2 regions of the Microbacterium sp. LMI13-1-1.1 genome follow, and region 1 is predicted to be linked to the other one. Evidence: riboswitches for the same ligand, from Rfam matches in the RefSeq annotation. Region 1 holds a riboswitch; the other holds the start of a gene.
What was found. A riboswitch is a leader RNA that binds a small molecule or an ion and turns the genes downstream of it on or off. The one in region 1 is predicted to bind thiamine pyrophosphate.
Positions count from the first base shown of each region.

Region 1 (10,602 bases):
GGCAACGGCATCCTGCGGATCGCCCCCGCAGGCGCCGCGTGGTCGGTGTGGCTCTTCTGGAGCGATGTGAGCGGGGCGGAGTGGCAGTTCGCCGGCTGGTACGTGAACCTCGAGAACGCGCACCTGCGCACCGACCGCGACACCTACTCGTCGGACCACATCCTCGACGTCGAGATCGAGCCGGACGGCCGGGTGCATCTGAAGGATGAGGACGAGCTGATCGCGGCCGTCGAGCAGGGCCGTCTCACATCCGAGCAGGCGGCGCAGATCGAGCGGCACGCCGACGCGGCGATCGCGTCGTACCGCGACGGTGACTGGCCGTTCGCCGCGGAATGGCGAGATTGGCGGCCGGATCCCTCCTGGACCGTCCCGGAGCTCACGGGGCTGTCAGACCTCCGCGCGCGGTGAACCCGGCATCCGCCGTGAGCGGAAGACACTTCCCCTCGCACGGCGGAGATGGTGGCATGGGTCCATGACTGACGTTCTGATCCTCGGCGGGACCGGCTGGCTGTCCGGTCGGATCGCCGGACGCCTGCTGGTGAACGGGGCGGCGGTGATGTGCCTCGCGCGAGGAGGTCGACCGTCCCCGGAGGGTGCGAGCCTGGTTCTGGCCGATCGTGACGACGCCGACGCCTATGACGCCGTCCGCGGTCGCGATTGGGACCACGTGATCGACGTCTCCTCGAATGCGGCGCACGTGGCGGCGGCGGTCGAGGCGCTCGGGGATCGAGCCGCCCGCTGGACGTACGTCTCGTCGGTGTCGGCATACTCCGATGACGAGACGGCCGGGGCGGACGAATCCGCGCCGTTGCATCAGCCGGCCGGCGCCGGGGATGAGTACGAGTACGGCGCGCAGAAGGTCGCCGCCGAGAACGCGGTTCGCACGCTCGGCGACCGATCGCTGATCGTGCGCCCGGGGCTGATCGTCGGGAAGGGCGACCCGAGCGACCGCTTCGGATACTGGGCTGCGGCGTTCCTGCGCGCTCACGACGAACCCGTGCTGCTGCCGCGTGCAGACGGGCGAGACGTGCAGGTGATCGACGTCGATGACCTGTCGGAGTTCATCAGCACGACGACTGCGACCGGAGTGATCAACACGACCGGCGACCGGCACCCGATGGCCGAGGTCATCGAGGCGGTGCGCAGGCATGCGGGTCACCGAGGAGACACCGTCACGGCCACCGACGACTGGCTCGTGGCGAATGAGGTGGAGTACTGGGCGGGCAAGCGATCGCTGCCGCTGTGGCTCCCGAGCGACATGACCGGATTCATGACGAGGTCGAACGCGCGCTACCGTGCGGCCGGGGGAGAGCTGCGTCCGCTCGATGAGACCATCGCGGTGGTGATCGAGGACGAGCGGGAACGCGGTGTCGATCGCGAGCGGCGCGCAGGTCTGACCCGGACGGACGAACTCGCGCTGATCCAGCTTCTGCGCTGACGGCGCGCGTCGCTAGACTGCGAGCAGTGACACGGGGTGCCGCATCCGCGGCTGAGAACAGACCCGTCGAACCTGATCTAGTTCGTACTAGCGAAGGGATGTCGCAATGAGCGATCGTCTGCGTCCTGAATCCGAATCGACCCTGGCTGCCACGGCCGGACAGCTCCTGTCCGAGCTGCGCGAGAGTCCACCTCTGACCCACTGCATCACCAACAGCGTCGTCACGGGGTTCACCGCCAACGTGCTGCTCGCCCTCGGCGCGGCACCGGCGATGGTCGACATCGTCGACGAAGCAGGAATGTTCGCCGGGGTGGCGTCCGGCGTCCTGATCAACCTCGGAACGCCGACCCCCGAGCAGCGGGCGGCGAGCCTCGAAGCCGCGTCCGGTGCCGTCGCCGCGGGCACTCCGTGGGTGCTGGATCCCGTCGCGATCGGCGCACTCCCGGTGCGCACGGCCCTCGCCCACGAGCTGGTCGCCTCGCGCCCCACGGCGATCAGGGGGAACGCATCCGAGATCCTCGCGCTCGCCGGACTCAGCGCAGGCGGCCGGGGTGTGGACGCGACAGACACGACAGACGATGCGGCAGAGGCAGCGCTCTCACTCGCCGCGCGTCATGGCTCTGTGGTCGCGGTGTCTGGACCGGTCGACCTGGTGACCGATGGCGTCCGTCTGCTGCGCATCGCGAACGGTCACGAGCTGCTCACCCGGGTCACCGGCGGCGGGTGCGCGCTGGGCGCGGTCATGGCCGCGTTCCTCGGCGCGGCGCGCTCGACCTCTGCCGATCCGCTCACGGCGGTGGCGTCGGCGAGCCTCGTCTACACGATCGCCGCCGAGAGGGCCGCGGTGCACGCCTCGGGCCCCGGCACCTTCGCTGTTGCTCTGCTCGACGCGCTCGCCGCCGTGCAGCCGGCTGACCTGGTGGCCTCCGCGCGCGTTCAGGAGAGCGCGCTGTGATCGCCGACCTCTCGCTCTACCTCGTCACGGATCCGGGCCTCTGCGGTGAGCGGGGTGTCGTCGAGACCGTGCGCCTCGCTGTCGACGGGGGAGTGCGCATCGTGCAGCTGCGCGACAAGATCGCGACGGATGCCGAGACCGCCGATCAGCTGGTCGAGCTGTCGCGCGTGATCGACGGCCGTGCGATCCTCCTGGTGAACGACCGGGTCGATGCGGCGCTCGCCGCTCGCGCTCGGGGAGCTCGCGTCGACGGCGTGCATCTCGGTCAGGGCGATGCGTCGGTACTGCGGGCGCGCGAGCGACTGGGTGCCGAGGCGATCATCGGGTTGACGGCGAACACACCCGACCACTTCGACGCGGTGGCGGCTCTGCCTGCGGGCGTGGTCGACTACCTCGGCGTCGGTGTGATCCGCCCCACCGACACCAAGCCCGACCATCCGCCGGTTCTGGGCATCGACGGCTTCCGGTCGCTCATCGAGACGTGCGCCGTGCCCTGCGTGGCCATCGGCGGCGTGGACATCGATGACACAGAGCGACTCCGCGACGCGGGCGCGGCCGGCCTCGCGGTGGTCTCGGCCATCTGCGCCGCGGTCGATCCGAAGCAGACGGCGCAGAGCTTCCTCCGGCGGTGGCGGGCGTCAGGCACGCCGCGGGTGCTCAGCATCGCCGGCAGCGATCCATCGGGCGGTGCGGGGATCCAAGCCGACCTCAAGTCCATCGCCGCGAACGGCGGGTACGGCATGGCGGCTCTGACCGCACTCACCGCTCAGAACACCGTGGGCGTGCGGGCGGTGCATGTGCCGCCCGCGGAGTTCCTGCGGGAGCAGCTCGATGCGATCTCAGACGACATCGTCATCGATGCGGTGAAGATCGGGATGCTGGCGAATGCCGACGTGATCCGTGCGGTCTCCGACTGGCTCGATGCCGTGCGGCCGCCGATCGTCGTGCTCGACCCGGTGATGGTCGCGACCAGTGGCGACCGGCTTCTCGACCGGGAGGCCGAGGTCGCGCTGCGCGGACTCCTCGAGCGCGCGCATGTCGTGACGCCCAACCTCGCCGAGCTCGCCGCGCTGGCCGACCATCCGATCGACGGGTGGGATGACGCGCTCGCGGCGGCAGCTGCGCTCTCCGACCGTGTGGGCGCGGCGGTGCTCGTGAAGGGAGGGCATCTCGACGGCGACGACGTGCCCGACGCGGTGATCGACGCTGCCGACGGAGTGAGTCGGGGGTATCCGGGCGCGCGCATCGCGACCCGCAACACGCATGGCACCGGGTGCTCCCTCTCGTCCGCCCTCGCCACCCGCCTCGCCAGGGGCGAGTCCCTCACCGACGCGGTCGCCTCGGCCCGTTCGTGGCTGCGTGAGTCTCTGACGGAGAGCGATGCGCTCCACGTCGGACGAGGACACGGGCCGATCAACCACTTCGGCGGCCTCTGGCGACGTGGCGGACTCGAGACAACCCCCGGCCGGGCGCACATCCGCGATCAGTGGTGGGAGCGGATCGCGCACCTGCGGGCGGATATCGACGAGCTGCCCTTCGTCGGCGCTCTCGCCGACGGGACACTCGACCGCGAGTGGTTCCTGTTCTACCTTCGCCAGGATGCGCTGTACCTCCGGGAGTACGCGAGGGTCCTCGCCGAGGCCTCTCGGCTCGCACCGACACCGCACGAGCAGGCGTTCTGGGCGGAGTCCGCGCACGGGGCGATCGCCGGAGAGCTCGAACTCCACGCGTCGTGGCTGACCCCCGGTGCGGGCGTGGAGGCGGAGACTTTCGCCGCTGATCCGGCCCCCGCGACCGTCGCGTACCTGGACCATCTGCGATCCGTCGCCTTCGGCGCAGACTATGCCGAGCTCATCGCCGCCGTGCTGCCGTGCTTCTGGCTCTACACCGATCTCGGGACGCGTCTGCACGCGGGGGCGTTCGGCGAGTACGCCCGCGATCCGCAGCATCCGTATGCATCGTGGCTCGCGACCTACGCCGATCCGGCCTTCGAGGCGGCGACAGAGCAGGCGGTCGGCTACGTGATGGACGCGGCGGCGCAGTCGGATGCCCCGAGGCGTCGACGGATGCTCCGAGCGTTCGAGGTCTCGAGCGCCCACGAGCTCGCGTTCTTCGCGGCGCCGGCGCTCCCCGTGCCTGCCGGATGACGGACCGGATTTGCGCATGCCGCGACGAGCGCGCTATCGTCGCGGCATGCCTTCGGCCGCCACCGCAACTCTGACGCTCGCTCCGAGCGCCATCGCCGTGCGCCGACGCCGCAGCGGCCGCCGACTCTAGGCGACCCTGCGCTTCTGCCTGCGTACGCACGGCGGTCGAGTGCCGGTGTCGCCGCCCCGGTTCCCGACACTGCACCCCGCGTTCGCCGAGGGGTCCGACCGTTAAGGTAGAAGCATGACGTACTCCGTCGCCGTCTCCGGCGCATCCGGCTACGCGGGCGGCGAGATCCTGCGCCTCCTCGCGTCTCATCCCGACATCGAGATCCGCACCGTGACGGCTCACTCGAACGCCGGTCAGCCGCTCGTGCAGCATCAGCCGCACCTGCGGTCTCTCGCTCACCTCACTCTGCAGGACACCACACCCGAGACGCTCGCCGGTCACGACATCGTGTTCCTCGCTCTGCCGCACGGTCAGTCGGGTCAGTACACGGATGCGCTCGGCGACACCCCGCTGGTGATCGACGCCGGGGCCGACCATCGCCTCACCTCGCAGGCGTCCTGGGATGCGTTCTACGGCGGCGACTTCCACGAACCCTGGGCCTACGGGGTCCCCGAGCTGCTCGTCGACGGCATCAAGCAGCGCGAGACGCTGCGCGATGCGAAGCGGATCGCCGCCCCCGGATGCAATGCATCCACGGTGAGTCTGAGTCTCGCTCCCGGCGTCGCAGCGGGAGTGATCGACGCGGGAGACATCGTCTCGGTGCTCGCCGTCGGCCCCTCGGGTGCGGGGAAGAGCCTCAAGACCAATCTGCTCGCCAGTGAGATCCTCGGCAGCGCCAATCCCTATGCGGTCGGCGGCACCCACCGGCACATCCCCGAGATCCGCCAGGCACTCGCCGTGGCATCCGGTGCTGCCGCCGACGGCATCCGCATCTCCTTCACCCCTGTGCTCGTTCCGATGTCGCGGGGAATCCTCGCCACCTCGACCGCGCCGATCGCCGGTGACGTCAGTGACGCGGAGATCCGCGCCGCCTGGGAGGACGCCTACGGTGACGAGACATTCGTGCAGCTGCTGCCCGAGGGGCAGTTCCCGCGCACGGCCGATGTCCTCGGCGCGAACACCGCACTCATCGGCCTCGCGATCGACCGTGCGGCGAACCGCGTGACGGTGGTCACCGCGGTCGACAACCTCGTCAAGGGCACCGCAGGCGCTGCCATCCAGTCCATGAACCTCGCGTTGGGACTTCCCGAGTCCCGCGCCCTCTCAGTGAACGGAGTCGCACCGTGAGCGTCACCGCCCCCGCAGGATTCGAGGCGGCCGGAGTCGCCGCCGGCCTCAAGTCGACCGGCAAGCCCGATGTCGCCGTGGTCGTCAACCGCGGCCCGCGCAAGGTCGGTGCCGCCGTGTTCACGAGCAACCGCGCCAAGGCCAACCCGATCATCTGGTCTCAGCAGGCCGTCGCCGATCGCGTGGTCGAGGCCGTCGTGCTCAACTCCGGCGGAGCGAACTGCTTCACCGGCAGCTTCGGCTTCCAGACGACGCACCAGACCGCCGAGAAGGCGGCAGAGCTGCTCGGCGTCAGCGCCGGCGACGTCCTCGTCTGCTCGACGGGTCTCATCGGGGTCGGAGACGAGGTCTTCCGCGGCAAGGTGCTCGCGGGCACCGAACAGGCGATCGCCGAGCTGTCGGCCGACGGCGGCGACGTCGCGGCCGAGGCCATCATGACCACCGACAGCGTCTCGAAGACCGCTGTCGTGAGCCGGGACGGCTGGACGATCGGCGGCATGGCGAAGGGCGCGGGCATGCTCGCCCCGGGCCTCGCGACGATGCTCGTGGTCATCACGACGGATGCCGTGCTCGAACCTCTCGAGGCCGACGCGGCGCTGCGATTCGCGACCGGCACGACGTTCGACCGCCTCGACTCCGACGGCTGCATGTCGACCAACGACCAGGTCACGCTGCTCGCCAACGGCGCCTCCGGGGTGGCCCCCGACCTCAAGCACTTCTCTGCTGCCCTCGCCGAGCTCTGCCTGGAACTCGCGGTCAAGCTGCAGGGTGATGCCGAGGGCGCGAGTCATGACATCACCATCGAGGTGCGGCACGCCGCCAGCGAGGGGGAGGCCGTCGAGGTAGGCCGCTCGGTCGCCCGCAACAACCTCTTCAAGGCCGCGATCTTCGGAAACGACCCCAACTGGGGTCGGGTGCTCGCCGCGATCGGCACGACCAACGCGCAGTTCGACCCGTACGACGTCGACGTCTGGATGAACGGCGTCCGCGTGTGCAGCGAGGGCGGCCCCGACCGTCCGCGCGAAGAGGTCGACCTCACCCCTCGCGCCACGCACCTCGTGATCGACCTCAAAGTCGGCGAGGCCACTGCGACGATCCTCACCAACGACCTGACCCACGACTACGTGCACGAGAACAGCGCCTACGCCTCATGACCGACATCCAGGACACCACGCCTGACGTCGCCGCCGTCAAGGCCGCGACGCTCATCGAGTCGCTCCCGTGGCTGAAGAAGTTCCGCGACCAGATCGTCGTCGTGAAGTACGGCGGCAATGCGATGGTCTCGGACGAGCTGCAGGAGGCGTTCGCGCAGGACATCGCGTATCTGAGGTACGTCGGCGTGCTGCCGGTGGTCGTGCACGGCGGTGGGCCCCAGATCTCCGACATGCTGCAGCGCCTCGAGATCCCGAGCGAGTTCAAGGGCGGCTACCGGGTCACCAACACCGAGGCGATCAGCGTGGTGCGCATGGTGCTCACCGGCCAGGTGAACCCGCAGCTCGTCTCGAAGATCAACTCTCATGGTCCGATCGCCACCGGGCTCAGCGGCGAAGATGCCGGGCTGTTCGGCGGGCGTCGCCGCGGCGTCGTGATCGACGGCGAGGAGATCGATCTCGGTCGTGTGGGCGACGTCGTCGAGGTGGACCCGACGCCTGTGCTCGACCACCTCGCGGCCGGACGCGTTCCCGTGGTCTCGAGCATCGCCCCCGACCTCGATCACCCGGGCCAGTCGCTGAACGTGAACGCGGATGCCGCGGCCGCCGCGCTCGCCGTGGCTCTCAAGGCGCGCAAGCTCGTCATTCTCACGGATGTCCCCGGGCTGTACGCCGACTGGCCCAACCGCGACTCTCTCGTGTCGCACCTCACCTCGGAGGCTCTCATCGAGATGCTGCCGACCCTCGAATCAGGCATGATCCCGAAGATGAAGGCGTGCCTGGACGCGATCGAGGGCGGCGTCGACGCCGCCGCGATCATCGACGGACGCGTGCCGCACTCGGTGCTCGTCGAACTCTTCACCAGCAAGGGAATCGGAACAGAAGTGGTCATGGGAAGCGCAGGAGTGAAGGCATGAGCAACTGGCAGGATGACGCAGCGAGCGATCTGGTCCTCAACGCAGGTCCCCGGTTGGCGATGCTGACTCGCGGCGAGGGATCGTACCTCTGGGACTCCGAGGGCAAGCGCCACCTCGACTTCCTCGCCGGCATCGCGGTGACCTCGCTCGGTCACGCGCATCCGGTGTTCGTCGAGGCCGTGTCGACGCAGGCCGCGACCCTCGCGCATGTGTCGAACTACTTCGCGACACCGTCGCAGCTCGCGCTCGCCGCACGGTTGAAGCGTCTCGCCGGTGCCGGGATCGATGGGCGCGTGTTCTTCTCGAACTCCGGCGCCGAGGCGAACGAGGCCGCGTTCAAGCTCGCCCGCCTGCATGGCGGGACGGAGAAGCCCCGCATCCTCGCGCTCGAGAACGGATTCCACGGCCGGACCATGGGATCCCTCGCGCTCACGGCGAAGGCGGCCATGCGCGCGCCCTTCGAGCCGATGCCCGGGGGAGTCGAGCACATCCCGGCGACCATCGAGGCACTCGAGGCGGCGATCGACGACCGCGTCGCGGCCGTGATCGTCGAGCCGATCCAGGGTGAGGCAGGCGTCGTCGAGCTTCCTGAGGGATACCTGCAGGCCGCTCGCTCGCTCACTCTGAAGCACGGGGCCCTGCTCATCGTCGACGAGATCCAGACCGGGGCAGGGCGCACGGGCGCCTGGTTCGGCTTCAGCCACGAAGGCATCACGCCTGACGCCATCACGCTCGCGAAGGGCATCGGCGGTGGCTTCCCGATCGGTGCTCTCGTGACCTACGGTGCGGCGAGCTCGCTCTTCACTCCCGGTTCGCACGGCTCCACGTTCGGCGGAAACCCGCTCGCGACGGCCGTCGCAGACGCGGTGCTCACAGAGATCGAGCGCGCAGGCCTCGTCGACAACGCCGCGCGTCGTGGGGAAGAGATCCTCCAGATCATCGCCGATATCGACTCGCCTCTGGTCACGGGAGTGCGTGGCCGCGGGCTCCTGATCGGGGTGGCTCTGGGCGCCCCCGTCGCGAATGAGGTGGTCGCCGCCGCTCAGGAGCGCGGCCTCATCGTGAACGCCGCCAACCCCGAGACCGTGCGCATCGCGCCGGCCCTCACGATCGGAGACGCCGAACTCGCCGAGTTCCGCGAGCTGTTCGCCGCGTCGCTCTCCGACGTCCAGACCTCCCTCGCCGAATCCGGAAAGGCCCTCGCATGACCCGCCACCTGCTGCGTGACGACGATCTGACCCCCGCTGAGCAGGCGGAGATCCTCGATCTCGCCATCGAGCTGAAGAAGGACCGCTGGGCGAACAAGGCCCTCGAAGGCCCCCAGACGGTCGCGGTGATCTTCGACAAGTCCTCCACCCGCACCCGTGTCTCGTTCGCCGTCGGCATCGCCGACCTCGGCGGGTCGCCGTTGATCATCTCGACCGCGAGCAGTCAGCTGGGCGGCAAGGAGACTCCGTCGGACACCGCCCGGGTGCTCGAGCGTCAGGTCGCGGCGATCGTCTGGCGCACGTACGCGCAGGCAGGGCTCGAAGAGATGGCCGCAGGCACAACGGTGCCCGTCGTCAACGCACTCTCGGACGACTTCCACCCGTGTCAGCTGCTCGCCGACCTGCTCACGATCCGCGAGCACAAGGGCGACCTGAAAGGGCTGACCCTGACGTTCTTCGGCGACGGGCAGAGCAACATGGCGCATTCCTACGCGCTGGCCGGGGTCACCGCGGGCATGCACGTGCGCATCGCCTCGCCCGCCGACTACGCGCCGCGCGCGGACATCGTCGAGGCGGCCGACCGCCGTGCGGCGGAGACCGGCGGCTCGATCACCCTGTTCACCGATGCGGTCGAGGCTGCGGCCGGTGCCGATGTCGTGGTCACCGACACCTGGGTGTCGATGGGCAAGGAGGAGGAGAAGCTCGCGCGCATCCGCGATCTCGGCGGCTACAAGGTGACGCCGGAGACGATGGAGATCGCCGACTCGGAGGCCATCTTCATCCACTGCCTTCCCGCCGACCGAGGCTACGAGGTCGACTCCGAGGTCATCGACGGACCGCAGAGCGTCGTCTGGGACGAGGCCGAGAACCGCCTCCACGCCCAGAAGGCCCTGCTCGTCTGGCTGCTCGACAAGAAGGACGCATGATGGTCGACGCGAAGAACGAGGGCACGAACGAAGGCGCGCTGTGGGGAGCCCGCTTCGCGAGCGGACCGTCGCCCGAACTCGTCGAGCTCAGCCGGTCGACGCATTTCGACTGGATCCTCGCACCGTATGACATCGCCGGGTCGCACGCGCACGCGACGGCTCTCGCGGCTGCCGGTTACCTCGAACCCGACGAGGCAGCCAAGATGCACGAGGGGCTCGATGCCGTGGCGCGCAAGGTCGCCGACGGCACCCTGCGGCCCGTCCCCTCGGATGAAGACGTGCACGGGGCTCTCGAGCAGGCCCTGATCGCCGAGCTCGGCCCGGAGCTGGGTGGACGTCTTCGTGCGGGACGCAGCCGCAACGACCAGATCGCCACCCTGGTGCGCATGTACCTGATCGACCACGCCCGCGTGATCGCGCGAGACCTCCTGCGGGTCATCGACGCCCTCGTCGCACAGGCGGAGGCTCATCCTGACGCGATCCTCCCCGGACGGACGCATCTGCAGCACGCACAGCCGGTGCTCCTCGCGCACCACCTGCAGGCCCACGGGTGGCCGCTCGTG
Region 1 covers NZ_JBFPNL010000006.1:580,913-591,514, forward strand. The annotation lists gene MRBLMI13_RS16225 (DUF402 domain-containing protein) at 1-408, shown strand, start outside; gene MRBLMI13_RS16230 (NAD-dependent epimerase/dehydratase family protein) at 473-1,438, shown strand; TPP riboswitch at 1,461-1,554, shown strand; gene thiM (hydroxyethylthiazole kinase) at 1,545-2,393, shown strand; gene MRBLMI13_RS16240 (bifunctional hydroxymethylpyrimidine kinase/phosphomethylpyrimidine kinase) at 2,390-4,540, shown strand; gene argC (N-acetyl-gamma-glutamyl-phosphate reductase) at 4,785-5,837, shown strand; gene argJ (bifunctional glutamate N-acetyltransferase/amino-acid acetyltransferase ArgJ) at 5,834-6,991, shown strand; gene argB (acetylglutamate kinase) at 6,988-7,905, shown strand; gene MRBLMI13_RS16260 (acetylornithine transaminase) at 7,902-9,113, shown strand; gene argF (ornithine carbamoyltransferase) at 9,110-10,039, shown strand; gene argH (argininosuccinate lyase) at 10,039-10,602, shown strand, end outside.

Region 2 (10,602 bases), on a different contig from region 1:
CGCTGCGGAATCGAGCGGCGCGGCGGTGATGGCCTGCGGCGCGAGCCTGCCGCCGCGGACGAGCTCGATGAAGACGTCCTCGAGAGTGGGGCCGCGCTGGACCAGGGTGGCGAGGGCGATGCCGGCCGATGCCGCGATGGCGCCGACGGCTCCCGCGTTGCTGCCGCGAACCGTGAGACCCGATCGGAGCACCTCGACCTCGAGGCCCGCTGCCGAGAGCGCGGACCTCAGTGCGGCACGATCCGCCGCGTCGACCACGACAGAACCGGCAGAAGGGTCGGCGAGCGTCTCGATGCCGCTCGAGAGAACGAGCTGGCCCTTCGAGAGCACGAGCACGTGGTCTGCGACCTGTTCGATCTCGCTCAGCACGTGCGAGGAGACGAGAACCGTGCGGCCCTCGTCGGCGAGGCGACGCAGAAGGAGGCGGATCCAGCGGATGCCCTCAGGGTCGAGGCCGTTGGCCGGTTCGTCGAAGACCAGAGCTCCGGGGTCGCCGAGCAGCGCGTGTGCCACGCTCAGCCGCTGACGCATTCCGAGCGAGAAGCTGCCGATGCGACCTTCGGCCTCGTGCTCGAGACCGACCAGAGAGAGGACCTCGTCGACACGCGAGAGCGGGATGCCGTTGGCCTTGGCAGCGATCGTCAGCTGGCGTGAGGCCGAGCGGCGAGGGCGATACGCGGTCTCCTCCAGGACGGAACCGATCGTGCGCAGCGGGTGACGCAGCTCTGCATGCGAGACTCCGCCGATCGTGGCGGTGCCGCTCGTGGCGCGCACCTGGCCGAGGAGGATGCGCAGGGTGGTGGTCTTGCCGGCGCCGTTCGGGCCGAGGAAAGCGGTCACGACACCGGGCTCGACTCGCGCGGAGAAGTCGGACACCGCCGTCACGTCGTTGAAGCGCTTCGTGACGTGCGTGAACTCGAGCACCTGTCCGTCGGGCATCTGCGACCTCTCGTTGCAGTGGGCAGTTCTGTCTATCCTGCCGGAAAAGCCGCAGGATCGTGCATTTACCCTACGAACGCGGCCGGATGCAAGGGTCCGTCGAGCGGGTAGCCTGGCACCCGTGACCGAATCCAGCGCTGCTTCCCGGGTCCTCGTCCGCACCGAAGGGGCCCTCGGCAGGCTCACCCTGAACCGGCCGGAAGCGATCAACGCGCTCGACCCCGGGATGATCCAGCAGCTCACCGAGGCCCTCGAGCGTTGGCGCGACGACACCGATGTGCAGATCGTCGTCATCGACGGCGCGGGCGAGCGAGGCCTGTGCGCCGGGGGAGACGTTCGCGCACTGCATGGGCAGATCGTGGCCGGACGCACTGAGGAGACCGCCGAGTTCTTCCGCGCCGAGTATGCGTTGAACGCGATGATCGCCGAGTACCCGAAACCCATCGTCTCCATCGCCGACGGCATCACGATGGGCGGCGGCGTCGGCCTGTCGGGTCACGCGGCCATCCGCATCGTCACCGAGCGTTCCCAGCTGGCGATGCCCGAGACGCGCATCGGATTCACCCCCGACGTCGGCGGCACGTGGCTGCTGGGGCGGATGCCAGGGCGATTCGGGGAGTACTTCGGACTCACGGGCTCGACGATGAACGGAGCGGATGCGGTGCTGCTCGGCTTCGCCGACCACCTCGTGCCGTCCGATCGGCTCGATGCGCTGCGCGAGGCGCTGGCCTATCGTGCCGACCCGACCGGGCCGGCCGAGATCGTGCTGCTGTTCGACGAGACCCCCGAGCCGTCTGCGCTCCCGGCGTCACGCGAATGGATCGACCGCGCGTTCTCGTCCGACACGATCGCGGAGATCGTGTCGCGGCTCCGCGCCGAGGAGGCTGCGGATGCCGCGACGACCGCGGACCTGCTCGAGAGCCTGGCGCCGACCGGACTCGCCGTCACCCTCGACGCCGTCAGGGAGGCACGTCGACTCCCGAACCTGCGCGCCGCTCTCGAGGGCGAGTACCGCCGCGTGATGTGGTTCGTGACGCAGCATCCCGATCTCGTCGAGGGCATCCGCGCGCAGGTCGTCGACAAGGACCGCAATCCGAAGTGGAACCCGGCGACCATCGCCGAGCTCCCGTCGGATGCCGGTGCCGATGCTCGGGATTTCGTGCCCCAACGCTCGCTCTTCTGAGGTATTTCGATATATCTGCGGTTGTTCGCCGCGGTGCATAAACCGCTGGCTGCGGGCCAAATGGTTCGCTGTCAGCGAAGGTCCGCCCATCGGGGGATACGAATGTCCGAAGTTCATGCCACTCTTGCTTGTGCGCGATCGTCGGCCTGCGTCCGCCCGTCGGGAGATCCGCCGATTCATCCTTCCTAGAAAGTCCGCCTGTGCTGGGAAAAATCCTCCTCCGTTATCTCGCCCGCTATAAGTGGCTGCTCGCGGCCGTCCTGGTGTTCCAGTTCGCCAGCGCGCTCGCCACCCTCTACCTCCCGCGCCTGAACGAAGACATCATCAACAAGGGCGTCGCCCAGTCGGACACCGACTACATCTGGCGCACCGGTCTCTTCATGCTCGCCGTCTCGCTCGGGCAGATCATCGCCTCGGTCATCGCCACCTACTTCGCCGCCCGTGCGTCCATGGGCGCGGGCCGCGACATCCGCGCCGACGTCTTCGCCAAGGTCAGCGGATTCTCCGAGCGTGAGGTGTCGCAGTTCGGTGCAGGCTCCCTCATCACGCGCAACACGAACGACGTGCAGCAGGTGCAGATGCTCGCGATGATGGGCGCCACCATGCTCGTCACCGCGCCGCTGCTCGCGATCGGCGGCATCATCTTCGCCGTGCAGACGAACATCGGTCTGAGCTGGCTCATCGCCGTGTCCGTGCCGCTGCTGCTGATCGTCGCCGGGCTCGTCGTCAGCCGCATGGTTCCGCTGTTCCGCAGCTACCAGGGCAAGCTCGACACCGTGAACCGCGTGCTGCGCGAGCAGCTCACCGGCGTGCGCGTCGTGCGGGCCTTCGTCCGGGAGAACATCGAAGAAGAGCGCTTCCGCGGAGCCAACACCGACATCATGGTGGTCGGCCGCAAGGTCGGCTCGCTGTTCGTGCTGCTGTTCCCGCTGTTCATGCTGATCCTCAACGTCACGATCGTGGCAGTCGTGTGGTTCGGCGGCATCGAGGTCAACAGCGGCACGGTGCAGGTCGGCACGATCTTCGCGTTCATGCAGTACATCGGTCAGATCATGGGCGGCGTCATCATGGCCAGCTTCATGGCGATCATGATCCCGCGCGCCGCGGTCTCGGCCGAGCGCATCGGCGAGGTCCTTGACACGCAGTCGAGCATGGAGCGTCCGGCGAACGGCGTCACCGACTTCCCGACGCCCGGCTCGGTCGCCTTCGACGACGTCGAGTTCACCTACCCCGGGGCCGACTCTCCCGTGCTCAAGGGCATCAGCTTCGCTGCAGAGCCCGGCGAGACCGTCGCGATCGTGGGGTCGACCGGTGCGGGCAAGACGACACTCGTGTCGTTGATCCCGCGACTCTTCGACGTCTCGGGCGGAGCCGTCTTCGTCGGCGGCACGGATGTCCGCGAGGCGGATGTCGAATCGCTCTGGGCGACGATCGGTCTCGTTCCGCAGCGCCCGTTCCTCTTCACCGGCACGGTGGCGTCGAACCTCCGCTACGGCAGAGAGGACGCGACCGACGAAGAGCTCTGGCACGCCCTCGAGATCGCACAGGGCCGCGACTTCGTCGAGGAGATGCCGCAGGGCCTCGAATCGCGCATCACGCAGGGCGGCACGAACGTCTCGGGCGGACAGCGTCAGCGTCTGGCGATCGCCCGCGCGATCGTGCGTCAGCCGCAGATCCTGGTGTTCGACGACTCGTTCTCGGCTCTCGACCTCACCACCGACGCCCGATTGAGGCAGGCGCTATGGCGTGAGCTGCCGCACGTGACCAAGATCGTGGTCGCGCAGCGCGTCTCGTCCATCACCGATGCGAACCGCATCGTCGTGCTCGAAGGGGGCACCATGGTCGGCGTCGGCACGCACGAGGAGCTCCTCGAGACGAGCACCACGTACCGAGAGATCGTCGAATCGCAGCTGGGGGTGGACGCATGAGCGAGCAGAACACGCCCCAGACCCGCCGCGGTCGTGCAGCCAAGGCGACGGCCGCGACCACTGCGGTCGAGCCCGAGATGACCGAAGAAGAGAAGTACGAAGCCGAGCTCGCCGAGAAGGCGCGCCAGGACGGCGGCGGCTGGGACAGCGTCGCACCCGGCAAGGCCGACAACTTCGGCAAGAGCTTCGGTCGGATGATCGGGCTGCTCAAGCCGTCGGCCGTGTGGTTCATCCTCGTGTCGATCGCCGGCGCCGTCGGCGTCGTGCTGACGGTCGCCGCGCCGAAGGTGCTCGGCGAGGCCACGAACCTCATCTACAAGGGCTTCATCTCGGTGCAGCTCGCGCAGGCGAACGGGGACTTCCCCGGATTCCCCGCCGGCACCCCGCAGGACGATGTCGTCGCCGCGCTCCGTCAGGGCGGGCAGGACGACTTCGCCAACCAGGTCGAGGCTCTCGGCAGCTTCAGGGTCGGTGACGGAGTCGACTTCGACGCGCTGCGCTGGGTCATCATCGCCGTGCTGGCGATCTACATCACCGCCGCCTTCCTCAGCTGGCTCCAGGGCTACGTGATCAACGTCATCATGGTCCGCACCATGTGGCGCCTTCGCGAGGCGGTCGAGGCGAAGATCAACCGCCTGCCCCTGTCGTACTTCGACAAGGTGCAGCGCGGAGACCTGATCTCCCGGGTGACCAACGACATCGACAACATCACGCAGACCATGCAGCAGTCGCTGTCCGGTGCGATCACGGCCGTTCTCACCGTTGTGGGAGTGCTCGTGCTGATGTTCTCGATCTCGTGGCAGCTCGCGCTCGTCGCGCTGGTCGCGCTCCCGCTCATGGGTGTGATCTTCGGTGTCATCGGCCCTCGGTCGCAGAAGGCCTTCGGCACCCAGTGGCGCAAGGTCGGTCGCCTGAACGCCCGCGTCGAGGAGGCTTTCTCCGGCCACGCGCTGGTCAAGGTCTTCGGTCGCGAGCAGGATGCGCTGGAGAAGTTCAAGGACGAGAACGAGGAGCTGTTCCAGGCGAGCTTCAAGGCGCAGTTCCTCTCCGGCATCATCATGCCGGCGATGACCTTCGTCGGCAGTCTCACCTATGTGGGCATCGCCGTGCTCGGCGGTCTCATGGTCGCGAGCGGGCAGCTGCGTCTCGGAGACGTGCAGGCGTTCATCCAGTACTCGCAGCAGTTCACGCAGCCGCTCTCGGAGCTCGGTGGAATGGCCGCGGTAGTGCAGTCGGGAACGGCGTCCGCCGAGCGGGTGTTCGAGCTGCTCGACACCGAAGAGCAGGAGGCCGACGCGGCAGATGCTCCGAAGCTCGCCGACGGCAAGGGCGTCGTGGAGTTCGAGAACGTCGCGTTCTCGTACACGCCCGAGCGTCCGCTCATCAGAGACCTCTCTTTCCGGGTCGAGCCCGGTCAGACGGTCGCGATCGTCGGTCCGACCGGAGCGGGCAAGACGACGCTCGTCAACCTGATCATGCGGTTCTACGAACTGAACGGCGGGCGGATCCTGCTCGACGGTCAGGACATCTCCGAGGTCACACGCGAGCAGCTGCGCTCACGCACCGGCATGGTGCTGCAGGACCCGTGGCTGTTCGCCGGCAGCATCCGCGAGAACATCCGATACGGACGCTCCACGGCGACCGACGACGAGGTTCTCGAGGCGGCGAAGGCGACGTATGTCGATCGCTTCGTGCGCTCGCTCCCCGAGGGCTACGACACGGTGCTCGACGAGGACGCGTCGAACGTCTCGGCGGGTGAGCGTCAGCTGATCACGATCGCGCGAGCGTTCGTCGCTCAGCCGTCGATCCTGATCCTCGACGAGGCGACGTCGGCGGTCGACACCCGCACCGAGGTGCTGCTGCAGCACGCGATGGCGGCGTTGCGACAGGGACGCACCTCGTTCGTGATCGCTCACCGACTGTCGACGATCCGCGACGCCGACCTCATCCTCGTGATGGAACACGGCGACATCGTCGAGAAGGGCACGCACGACGAGCTCATCACGGCGCAGGGCGCGTACTGGCGCCTCTACCAGTCGCAGTTCGAGCAGGCGGCCACCGACATCGACGCAGAGGACGCACTCACGGGTTCGACCCCTGTCGTCGTCAGCGGCGACGCCGAAGAAGCTGCGGCGGCGGCACAGGTCGGGGTCTCGGTGGGGGCGCAGGTTCCTGCCGCCGAAGCCGCTGCGGCACAGTCCGTCGTCGAACGCTCGGATGACGGGGGCCAGAAGGGCTGATCCGTACGACGGTCGACCCGCACGACGGCCGACCCGCACGTCGGCCGGGAAGCACGACGGCCGAGAAGCAGAATGCCCCGACTCCCGTTCATCCGGGGGCGGGGCATTCTGCTGTCGTCAGCGCTGAGCTTCGGTGATGCCGAGGAGCTCGAGCGGATGGGTCAGGCGCCACCACGGGCTCGGGGCATCGACGTCATCGGCGAGCGACAGCGACGTCGTCACCGTGTTCAACGGTCCTGAGCTCGTCAACGTGCCGACCTCGTCGCCCGACTCGCGGTTGTCGCCCAGGGAGAAGTCCGCCGAGGCCTCGGCCATCGCGCCGTTCCACAGCACGATGTCGGCGTCGGCATCCGTCACCACATCGGCGGTAGCGCCCCACGGCGTCGTGACCGTGCCGACGACCGTGCCGGCCGCGACAGCGGGGGCCTGCTGCTCCAATGCCGTCTCGACCTGCGAGAACAGCGAACGGGTCTGGGCGAGGCGCTGCTCATCGTCGGCCTGCCCGAGAACGGACGCATAGAGGTGCACGGTCGTGTCGTCGATTGTGATGACCTTCGCGGTCAACAGGTTCCAACTGTCGCCGAGCGTGCCGGTCTTGACTCCGACCACGCCAGGATCCGCCAGCATCCCGTTCGTGTTCACCACTGTGCCGGCGCCCGGAAGATCGACAGACGGAGTGCCGACGATGCCGGCGAACACGGGGTTCTGCATCGCCAGTTCGGCCAGCGCGACGAGCGACTCGGGCGTGGCCGTGTTGCGGGCGTCGAACCCCGATGGGGTCACGATCGTGATGCTGTCGAGGCCACGGTCGCGCAGCCACACCTCCGCCGCAGCGGTGAACGCCGAGGGGGAGCCCCAGATCTCCTGAGAGAGGCGGTCGATGTAGTTGTTCGCCGAACCGAGCAGCGTTCCCTGCAGGAGCTGGAACTCGGTGAGAGTGCCGCCCACGGGCACGTCGAGCGCCGACTGGTCGGAGCGGCGGTAGTCCCAGTACGCCAGGTTGTCCGCCCGCGTGAACGAGAACTCCGGGCCCTGCTCGCCCACGGCGAGAGGCATCCGATCGAGCACCATCAGACTCGAGACCACTTTGGTGACGCTCGCGATCGCCGCCGCATCGAGCGATGACGACGTCGTGCCGATGCCGCCGATTCCCACGGCGGCGCTTCCCTGGGTGGGCCAGGTGATGGCGGCTGCGGGCGCGGCGACCGTGGAGAGCTCCACTGCCTGCACGGTCGGCGCCACCTCGTGCAACGGCCACAGCATGGCCGACCCGACATAGGTGCCGAGCAATCCGACGAGAACGCCGAGCGGGACCAGCACGCCGGGGCGGGTGATCGCCGGGCGCAGATGGGCTCCGGTCAGAAGTGCGCCGCCGCTCGCGGCGGGAGGCGTGTCATCGAGCGCCTCGGTCGCCGGGTGCCGCGCGACTTCGACCGCGTCGACCCACGTCAGGGGCGTCCCACCGCTGGCACCCTCTGCCCACTGGGCGTGGGGAGTCGTCTCGGGAGTCTCGAGAGCCGCCTCGAGAGCGATGAGCCCGGGGGCGTCGTCATCCGCATCTGTTCTGGGCGCCGCATCCGTCGTGCCGGCCGACGAGACGTCGGCATCAGGAAGCGCCGCAGGCGAACCGGCGGGCTCCGACGAGTCAGCCGTGGCACCGGCAGGCGCTGACGCATGAGGCGCTGTCGCATCGGGCGTCGACGCATCGCCCGCAGGAACGGCGGAGGCGGTGGCCTCGGCGGAGTCAGGAGCGGTCACCTCCTCACGGTACCGAACTCGCGCAGGGATCAGTGTCGCTGCAACAGGAGCAGACGTGAGTGTCGTCACTGGGTAAGATCGTCAGAACAACCACGGGAGTCCGGCGAGCCGGGCTGAGAGGGAGCGAATCGCGCTTCGACCGTCGAACCTGATCTGGGTAATGCCAGCGCAGGGAGGAGTCACTGATGAGTACATCCACGTCCGGATCCACCACGGAATCCGCAGCCGTCTCGCGCGCCTCGAAGGGCCTCGGTCGCCCTGAGCTCTGGCGCTGGCGGGTCGTCGACATCGTCGTCGCCAGCGTCATCGCCGTCGCGTGCGCGCTGATCTTCCTGCTCTGGAACGTCGGCTACGAGGTGCCCAGCAGCATCCTGAAGCCGCTGCTCCCCGGCGTGCAGGGCCTGCTCGCCGGCCCCTGGCTCATCGCCGGTGTGCTGGGCGCGCTGATCATCCGCAAGCCGGGCGCCGCGCTCTACACCGAGCTGGTCGCCGCGATCATCTCGGCCCTCGTCGGCAACGCCTGGGGTCCGCTGACCATCGTCTCGGGGCTCGTGCAGGGTCTCGGTGCCGAACTGATCTTCCTCGTGTTCCTCTACGGCGTCTGGCGTCTGCCCGTCGCGATGCTGGCGGGTGCCGGAGCGGGACTCGCGTGCGGCATCAACGACCGCATCCTCTGGTACGCCGGAGCAGACACGCTCTTCACCACCGTCTACATCGTCTCGACCACCATCTCGGGTGCGGTGATCGCCGGACTCGGCGCGTGGCTGATCGCCCGAGGACTCGCGGCGACGGGAGCCCTCAGCCGGTTCGCCGCCGGCCGCGAGGTCACCGCACGGGTGTGACCTCGACCACGACGCCCGCCACCCTCGAAGCCCGCGGCTGGGGGTGGCGGTACGCGACGCGACTGCGGTGGGCGGTGCGCGACGTCGACCTGCGCATCGAACCGGGCGAGCGGGTGCTGCTGCTGGGGGCGTCGGGCTCGGGCAAGTCGACCCTGCTGCAGGGGTTCGGCGGGGTGCTGGGAGGGGCGGACGAGGGCGAGACGCACGGAGGGCTGCTCGTCGACGGCGTGCCGCCCATACAGGCGCGTGGTCGAGTCGGCATGGTGCTGCAGGACCCCGACACGCAGACGATCCTCGCGAGGGTCGGCGACGACGTGGCATTCGGCTGCGAGAACCTCGGCGTCCCCCGCGAGGAGATCTGGCAGCGGGTGCGCGCGGCGCTGGACGCCGTCGAGCTCGATGTCGCACTCGATCGATCGACGGCCGCGCTGTCGGGCGGTCAGAAGCAACGTCTCGCGCTCGCCGGCGTGCTGGCGATGCGACCGGGCGCGATCCTGCTCGACGAGCCGACCGCGAACCTCGACCCCGAGGGAGTGCAGGACGTGCGGGATGCCGTCGCCGCCGCCCTCGACGCCACGGGCGCCACCCTCGTCGTGATCGAGCATCGCATCGACGTCTGGCTGCCGCTCGTCACGCGGGTGATCGTGCTCGGCGCCGAGCCGGAGGGCACGGTCGTCCTCGCCGACGGGAGCCCTGAGCAGGTGCTCGGCGCGCGAGGGGCCGAGCTCGCGGCATCCGGTGTGTGGGTTCCCGGCCACCCGCCCGCCGTTCCGCCCGCGCCGGCGCACCAGCCGGGGGAGTCTCTCCTCGAAGCGCGCGGCCTCACGGTCGCTCGGCGACGGGGGCTCGCGGTCGCCGGGCCGTTCGATGTCGAGGTTCGCGCGGGCGAGGTGCTCGGCGTCACTGGCGCGAACGGCGCAGGAAAGTCGACGCTCGGACTCACGCTCGCAGGGCTCATCCCCGCCGAGGACGGCCGGGTCGCGGCTCTGCCCGCGCTCGCCGCCGGAGAGAAGCCCGACCCCATCCGCTGGTCGTCGCGCGCGCTGCTCACCCGCATCGCATCGGTCATGCAGACTCCCGAGCACCAGCTGCTCGCGAAGACCGTGCGCGACGAGCTGTCTGTCGGCCCCCGAGCTCTGAAGCTCTCCGAGCCCGAGATCACCGCTCGTGTCGACGACCTCCTCGAACGACTGCGGCTCACCTCGCTCGCCGGAGCCAACCCGTACACGCTGTCCGGCGGGGAGAAGCGGCGGCTCACGGTCGCCGCGGCCCTCGCCACCCGGCCGCGAATGCTGGTGCTCGACGAACCCACCTTCGGGCAGGACGCCACGACCTGGGCCGAACTCGTCGGCCTGATCGCACGCCTGCGTGACGAGGGCACGGCGATCGTGGCGATCAGCCATGACGAGGCCGTGCTGAAGGCCCTGCATGCGCGGCGCCTGGAGGTCGGCCGATGATCGATCCGCTGACCGCCCGCATCGAGAGACCGGGGCCGATCGCCCCTCGCTCAGCGCTCGCGAAGCTCGCCGCGGCGCTGCTGATCGCGCTGCCGCTCGTGCTGACGATCGAAGTCGTCTCGGCATCCGTCGCCCTGCTGCTCGAGATCCCGCTGCTCCTTCTCGCCGGCCTGCGGGCCAAGGAATTCTGGACCCGCACCGCCGTGCTGTGGATCGCAGCGCCGCTGAGCGCGGTCACCATCGCGCTCTACGGCG
Region 2 covers NZ_JBFPNL010000008.1:121,545-132,146, reverse strand. The annotation lists gene MRBLMI13_RS17985 (ATP-binding cassette domain-containing protein) at 1-939, opposite strand, end outside; gene MRBLMI13_RS17980 (enoyl-CoA hydratase/isomerase family protein) at 1,061-2,122, shown strand; gene MRBLMI13_RS17975 (ABC transporter ATP-binding protein) at 2,323-4,050, shown strand; gene MRBLMI13_RS17970 (ABC transporter ATP-binding protein) at 4,047-6,290, shown strand; gene MRBLMI13_RS17965 (D-alanyl-D-alanine carboxypeptidase family protein) at 6,408-8,048, opposite strand; TPP riboswitch at 8,131-8,240, shown strand; gene MRBLMI13_RS17960 (ECF transporter S component) at 8,234-8,890, shown strand; gene MRBLMI13_RS17955 (ABC transporter ATP-binding protein) at 8,887-10,347, shown strand; gene MRBLMI13_RS17950 (energy-coupling factor transporter transmembrane component T family protein) at 10,344-10,602, shown strand, end outside.
Region 2: it holds a riboswitch for thiamine pyrophosphate, as region 1 does, so the genes downstream of both, MRBLMI13_RS17960 (ECF transporter S component) here and thiM (hydroxyethylthiazole kinase) in region 1, are expected to answer to the same signal.